DNA from 2 places in the Halomonas sp. 3A7M genome. Region 1 is predicted to be linked to the other one. Evidence: predicted binding sites of a transcription regulator. Region 1 holds the regulator's gene; the other holds the start of a gene.
What was found. Region 1 encodes sigma-54, which starts transcription at its own class of promoters, with help from an activator protein. Its sites were predicted from a motif close to TGGCACNNNNNTTGCTNT; they were not measured.

Region 1 (3,337 bases):
ACCAAGCTAGCCCAATGGAAGGCTGGGCAAAGCGCATTATTTATCATGTTGCCGAGCGTCGGGTAGAGCTCATTGACCAAGCGGAACTGACCCAGCAAGCAGATCGCTTTGAAGGTGGACGCTTAGAGTATTTTATCGACCAAGGTGTGGTTCAGGCGCGTTCTGATGTTAGTGGTAGTGAACCACAACGTATCCGCATGACTCTTCAGCCGGAACAATAGGAGTGTCCAGTGGCGACAAATAACGCAGAGCCTGCACCTCAAACCACAGCCTCAGAATCAGCGCCGATAAAAACCCTTTATGCTCGCCACCTAGCCAAAAGCTATAAACGCCGCCGTGTCGTTAAGGATATTAACCTAGAGATATCTCAAGGCAGCGTGGTAGGGCTACTAGGCCCCAATGGCGCTGGCAAAACGACATCGTTTTATATGATTGTCGGCTTGGTAAAGTCTGATGCGGGAAAGGTTGGCATTGACGAGCTTGATTTAACCCATGCCCCCATGCACGAACGTGCAATGGCAGGTATTGGCTACTTGCCTCAGGAAGCCTCTATTTTTCGCAAACTTTCTGTCGCCGACAACATAATGGCAATCCTGGAAACTCGTAAAGAACTCGATCGTAGCGCCCGGGAGCAGCGCCTTGAGTCGCTACTGGAAGATTTTCACATCACGCACATTCGTGACAACTTCGGCATGAGTCTTTCGGGCGGAGAGCGTAGACGTGTTGAGATCGCACGCTCCCTCGCGACAGAGCCTGCCTTTATTCTGCTTGATGAGCCGTTTGCCGGCGTTGACCCGATCTCAGTGGGTGATATTAAAACGATCATTCGAGCCCTCAAAAAACGCCATATCGGCGTACTAATCACTGATCATAACGTCAGGGAAACACTAGATATTTGCGATATTGCCTACATTGTAGGTGACGGTCATATCATCGCCAGTGGCCCCCCTCAGGAAATTCTCAACAACCAGCGGGTAAGAGACGTTTATTTGGGGGCTGATTTCCGCCTGTAAACAGCCACCTGCAAAAAAAATAGTAGTGGTGGCATAGTTATTGCACTTGCACCAAGCCATAACTCGCACTAGGGTGGAGCTTTCTGATTAACGAGTGGTTCTCAGATGGTCATGAAAGCTTCTCTTCAATTGCGTATCGGTACACAGCTGACCATGACACCTCAGCTGCAGCAGGCCATCGCCCTGTTACAGCTATCAACGCTGGACCTCCGTCAAGAAATTCAGCAAGCACTTGATGCCAATCCAATGCTTGAGCAGGAAGATGAGTTCGGCGAACAGGCCGTTAGTGAACCCCAGGAAGTTGAATGGTCCGAAAGCATTCCTAACGAACTCTCAACTGACAGTGACTGGTCAGACACTTATCAAGACCTAGGTAGCCATGGTGCCAGCAGCGAGGGGCCTGACTTTGAGCGTCAAGCCGCTGGTCAAAGTTTGCATGGCCACTTACTTTGGCAACTCGCCATGACAGATTTTTCACCACGCGACCATGCCATTGCTGAAAGCCTCATCGATGCACTGGATGCCAACGGCTACCTAACTCAACCTCTCAATGACATTCGCGAAGGACTTAAAGCCCAAGGGCATGAAGGCCTTAGCCAGCGTGAAGTTGAAACAACCTTGCTGCGCCTTCAACAGTTTGAGCCCACCGGTGTATTTGCTCGCGACCTGCGGGAGTGCTTAATGCTGCAGCTCGCCTCACTACCCGAAGATACACCGCTGCTGATGCCTGCCAAGCGCTTAGTGCGTCAATTTCTTGAAGCGCTCGGTAAAGATGATGTGCGTTTGCTAAAGCGGCGGTTAAGTCTAGATGATGAGCAGCTTGATGACGTAATCCGCTTGATCCGCAGCCTGGACCCTCGCCCCGGGAGCGCCTTTGGCGACACAGATGACAGCTACGTAACGCCAGATTTAGTCGTCCGCCATGACCACGAAGGATGGCACCTGGAGCTAAACCCAGAGGCACTGCCGCGCTTGCGCATTCAACCTGACTACGCAAGCCTCATCAAACGGGCTGACAAGAGCCAAGATAACCAATTTTTAAAAGAGCATCTCCAGGAAGCGCGCTGGCTCATCAAGAGCCTTTCAAGTCGAAATGATACGCTACTGCGGGTGGGCCGAGAAATCATAGCTCGCCAGATAGGCTTTCTGGAACACGGTGAAGAAGCCATGAAACCGCTGATCTTAGCCGATATCGCAGACGCCGTTGAAATGCATGAATCTACTATTTCCAGGGTCACCACCCAGAAATATATCCATACCCCGCGCGGTGTGTTCGAACTCAAATACTTCTTTTCCAGCCAAGTAAGTGGCCAGGACGGCGGCGACAGTCACTCCAGCACCGCCATCCGGGCTCGAATCAAAAAACTGGTGCAAGATGAACCGCCCGGCAAACCGCTCTCAGACAGCCGCCTCGTGGCGCTATTGGAAGAGGGTGGCATTAATGTAGCAAGGCGAACGGTGGCCAAATATCGTGAATCAATGGGTATTCCCTCTTCAAGCGAGCGCCGCCGTTTACGCTAATAAAACAGTGCTAACGAGACAAAGTCTGTCTAGGGGCTTTGCAATAGCGCAAAAAGGGTTACAATCGAAGAACAGTCCGATGGATAAGGAGCACGTCAATGCAAGTAAATATCACTGGTCATCACGTAGATCTGACTGACGCCTTGCGTGACTATGTAAATGAGAAGCTGGAACGCGTTGAGCGCCATTATGACAATATCACCACCGTACAAGTGACCTTATCTGTTGAAAAGGAGCGTCAGCAAGCTGCCTGCACCCTGCATGCTGCAGGTGCCGATCTACACGCAGAAGCATTAGACAATGATATGTATGCTGCGATTGATGCACTAGCGGACAAAATTGACCGTCAACTCGTTAAACACAAGGAAAAAGCACAAGCTCGCGCCCAAGGCGCTGGCGTGCGTTAACTCAATGACGTTGGAAACCATACTTCCCCCGGAGCGCGTGCTGTATGACGTCCCCGGGGGCAGCAAAAAAAGGGTGCTGGAATTTTTCAGCACCTTTATTGCGCAAAACACGCCAAGCCTAGATAGCCAAGAAGTCTTCAGCCGCCTGATTGGTCGTGAGCGTTTGGGTAGCACTGGAATAGGCAACGGCGTTGCCATTCCTCACGCCCGTAGCCCTCACTGCAGCTCGCCTATCGCTGGTTTTTTAAAGTTAGCCGAGCCTGTAGATTTCGATGCTATTGATGGCGATCCCGTCGACCTTGTTTTCGTACTTTTAGTACCCGAAGAGGCGGACGACACGCACTTAGCCTTATTAGGGCAAGTGGCGTCTATCATGAACAGCGTTGACACACGTCA
Region 2 (3,337 bases), on a different contig from region 1:
GGCGAGGTCGATTCGGCCTTCTTGAGCCGCGGGCAGTACCTTAATGTCAGCGCCTGCAGTTTCCAGCTTTTGGCGTTTTTCTTCACTGTGGTGTTCAGTGGTAATAATCAATGTGCGGCCGGGTTCACGAAGACAAGCGGCCGCTAACGGTAACCGCAGACGCGAATCCAAAATAACCCGTAGTGGCTGCCGCTGACTAATTGTATCCGCGTTATCGAGCCCCAACTGGTCTGCGCGCACGGTTAGTCGTGAATCATCCATAATGACGGACTCAACTCCGCTCAAAATAGCGCTTGAACGCGCTCGCAGACGCTGCACTTGGCTACGAGCTTCTGGGCCAGTAATCCATTGTGACTCTCCAGAGCCCATGGCAGTACGGCCATCCAGGCTCATGGCCATTTTTAAACGTACAAAGGGACGCTTGTGTTGCATACGGGAAATAAAGCCAGGATTTAACGCACGGGCATCCTGTTCCAACAGCCCAACATCTACCTGAATTCCTGATTCCCGAAGCCGCTTGATACCGCGTCCACTCACGCAAGGGTTAGGGTCAACCATTGCGACGACCACACGGGCAACGTTGGCATCCGCTAACGCAACGGCACAAGGGCCAGTGCGTCCTGTATGGGAACAAGGTTCTAAAGTGACATAAGCCGTTGCGCCTTCTGCCCTGGCACCAGCGGCGTTAAGCGCGTGAATTTCTGCATGCGGTTCGCCAGCACGGAGGTGAAAGCCCTCGCCAACCACCTGCCCTTCAGCGTGTTGATCGTAGCGGACAATAACACAGCCTACCCGGGGGTTGGGGTCTGTTGTATACAGCCCTTTCGCCGCCAATTGCAGAGCACGCGCCATAAATTGATGATCAGCGCTGGTAAAGCCTCTCTCCGTCAACTCGTTCATCAAACCTCTCCGCGATCTGGGTCGCTGTGGGCTGATGCAGGGTGATCGCCTGGATCTTGAGAAAGACGGTCTATCTCGGCGCGAAATTCGTCTAAATCCTGAAACTTACGATATACCGATGCAAAGCGGATATACGCCACCTGATCCAGGTTGCTTAATGCCTTCATGACGGCTTCACCGATATCCCGCGCATTAACTTCGCGGTCTCCGCGGGCACGAAGCGATTGGCGAATACGCTCCACGGCGGCTTCTATTGCCTCGGCACTTACCGGACGCTTCTCCAGCGCTCGCAACATGCCTGCACGCAGCTTGCTCTCGTTAAAGGTTTCGCGTGAGCCGTCGGATTTTACGACCCTCGGCATAATCAGTTCTGCGGTTTCATACGTGGTGAAGCGTTCTTGGCAGCTAGCGCATTGGCGACGACGGCGCACCTGGTCACCGTCGGCTACCAGCCGCGAGTCGGTCACTCGAGTATCATTAGCACCACAAAAAGGGCAATGCATGGCAGTCAACCTGTTGTCAGTACGTGCAGCGTGTCAGCCTGTGCGGATAACGGCACATATAAGCATATTGTGAACTATTATTAGCAGCGGAGTAGCCACGCGCTACAACGACATGCAGTTTAAGGGCGCTTGCAAGCAAAAATAGTCGCTTCTTTAAACGCGGCGTTAACCTAGCATTGTAACGATTTGGCACACAAGCTGCAGCGTTTGTCGTAGGTTGTTTAAGAGGACATCCCTATGACCCCATTTGAGCAGACAGTCCACCATTTCCTTTCGCACCTCTACGGCCCCCGCGCCAGCGAGGTACAACGCCGACTTGGACAACACATTGAACACTTTCGCAGTGCATCACAGGCGCCAGCCATAACAGAAAATACCGCGGCTGAAGGCGATAATGCACCAACATGGAGCGAAAAAGATCAATGGGTCATTAGCTACGGTGATTCCATTGTGGCAGAGGAAACACCGCCTCTTGCCGTGCTTAATGAGTTCCTTCAGCGCTATTTGGGGGAGCGTATTAGCGGCGTGCATGTCCTGCCTTTTTTTCCCTGGAGTAGCGATGATGGCTTTTCAGTCATTCATTACCGTGAGGTTAATCCAGAGCTAGGCGATTGGCAGCATATCCGTGAGCTGGCAAGCCACTATGACGTGATGGGCGATTTAGTGCTAAACCACGTGTCTCGCGAGTCTCTGTGGTTTGTGGATTATTTAACCGGAAGCTTGCCAGGTCGTGATTACTTTATAGAAGTAGACCCAGAAACCGATGTTTCTGACGTGGTTCGACCACGTAGCAGCCCGTTGCTAGTGCCTATTTCCACGCGCCGAGGCACGCGCCATGTGTGGGCAACCTTTTCAGAAGATCAGATCGATTTAAACTTTGAAAATCCTGACGTATTGCTTGAGTTTGTTGGCATCTTACTGTTTTACCTCCAACAGGGCGTGCGTATCATTCGCCTGGATGCAGTGGCATTTTTATGGAAGCGTCTGGGAACGCCATGCATCCATCTTCCCGAAACTCATACGGTGGTCCGTTTACTGCGCGCCATTGTGGATGAAATAGCCCCGGGCACGCTGATAATTACCGAGACCAATGTCCCTCACGCAGAAAACATCAGTTACTTTGGCTTAGAACGGTTAGCCAACGGGGCGCCAGACGAAGCCCACATGGTCTATCAGTTCGCCCTGCCCCCTTTGTTATTGCACACGCTCACCCGCGGTGAAGCCACTACCCTTCAAACATGGCTTTCCAGCCTGCCGATACTGCCCAGACACTGCACCTATTTAAACTTCACCGCGAGCCATGATGGGATTGGCGTGCGTCCTTTAGAAGGAGTGCTACCTGACCATGAGCGAGATGCGCTGCTGGAACTGATGCATCGCTTTGGTGGCTTTGTCAGCATGCGGAGCAATCCTGATGGCAGTGACTCACCCTACGAAATCAATATTACTTGGTTTGAGGCCATGCGCGGCACGCGTAGAGGACCAGACCCCTGGCAAATTGCCCGCTTCCTGTGCAGCCAAGCTATTATGCTGACGCTCCAGGGCATTCCCGCCCTCTATATTCATACATTGACCGGCACGCTTAACGATGTCGAAGGAGTGGAGCGCAGCGGCCGATTGCGCTCAATTAATCGACGCCGCTGGCAGCGTGATGAGCTAACACTGTTACTCGAAAGCCCCTCAACGCCGACCCACGATGTGTTTCATGCGCTTAGCCGCTTGCTGGAACTTCGGCGCACAGAGCCCTGCTTCCACCCCAACGCCACACAACGCGTACTGACTACGCCGCCTGAAGTGTTAGCCATTGAGCGAGGCCCGCTAAGCGACGGCCGCCGCCTGCTTGCCCTGTTTAATGTCACCGATACGCTACTGCCATTAGATAATGTAGGAGAAGCACTTGAGCAGGCACTTAGCCAACATACTTGGCGTGCTTT

Region 2: INT19_RS15305 (sugar phosphorylase) is a predicted target of sigma-54. The motif match lies at 1,591-1,608, and genes of this name have one in related genera.

The regions. Positions count from the first base shown of each region.
Region 1 is NZ_JABUZD010000162.1:129,517-132,853, reverse strand. It holds gene lptA (lipopolysaccharide transport periplasmic protein LptA) at 1-221, shown strand, start outside; gene lptB (LPS export ABC transporter ATP-binding protein) at 288-1,013, shown strand; gene INT19_RS14465 (RNA polymerase factor sigma-54) at 1,119-2,534, shown strand; gene hpf (ribosome hibernation-promoting factor, HPF/YfiA family) at 2,633-2,941, shown strand; gene INT19_RS14455 (PTS sugar transporter subunit IIA) at 2,946-3,337, shown strand, end outside.
Region 2 is NZ_JABUZD010000164.1:13,562-16,898, forward strand. It holds gene ribD (bifunctional diaminohydroxyphosphoribosylaminopyrimidine deaminase/5-amino-6-(5-phosphoribosylamino)uracil reductase RibD) at 1-900, opposite strand, end outside; gene nrdR (transcriptional regulator NrdR) at 900-1,403, opposite strand; gene INT19_RS15305 (sugar phosphorylase) at 1,641-3,337, shown strand, end outside.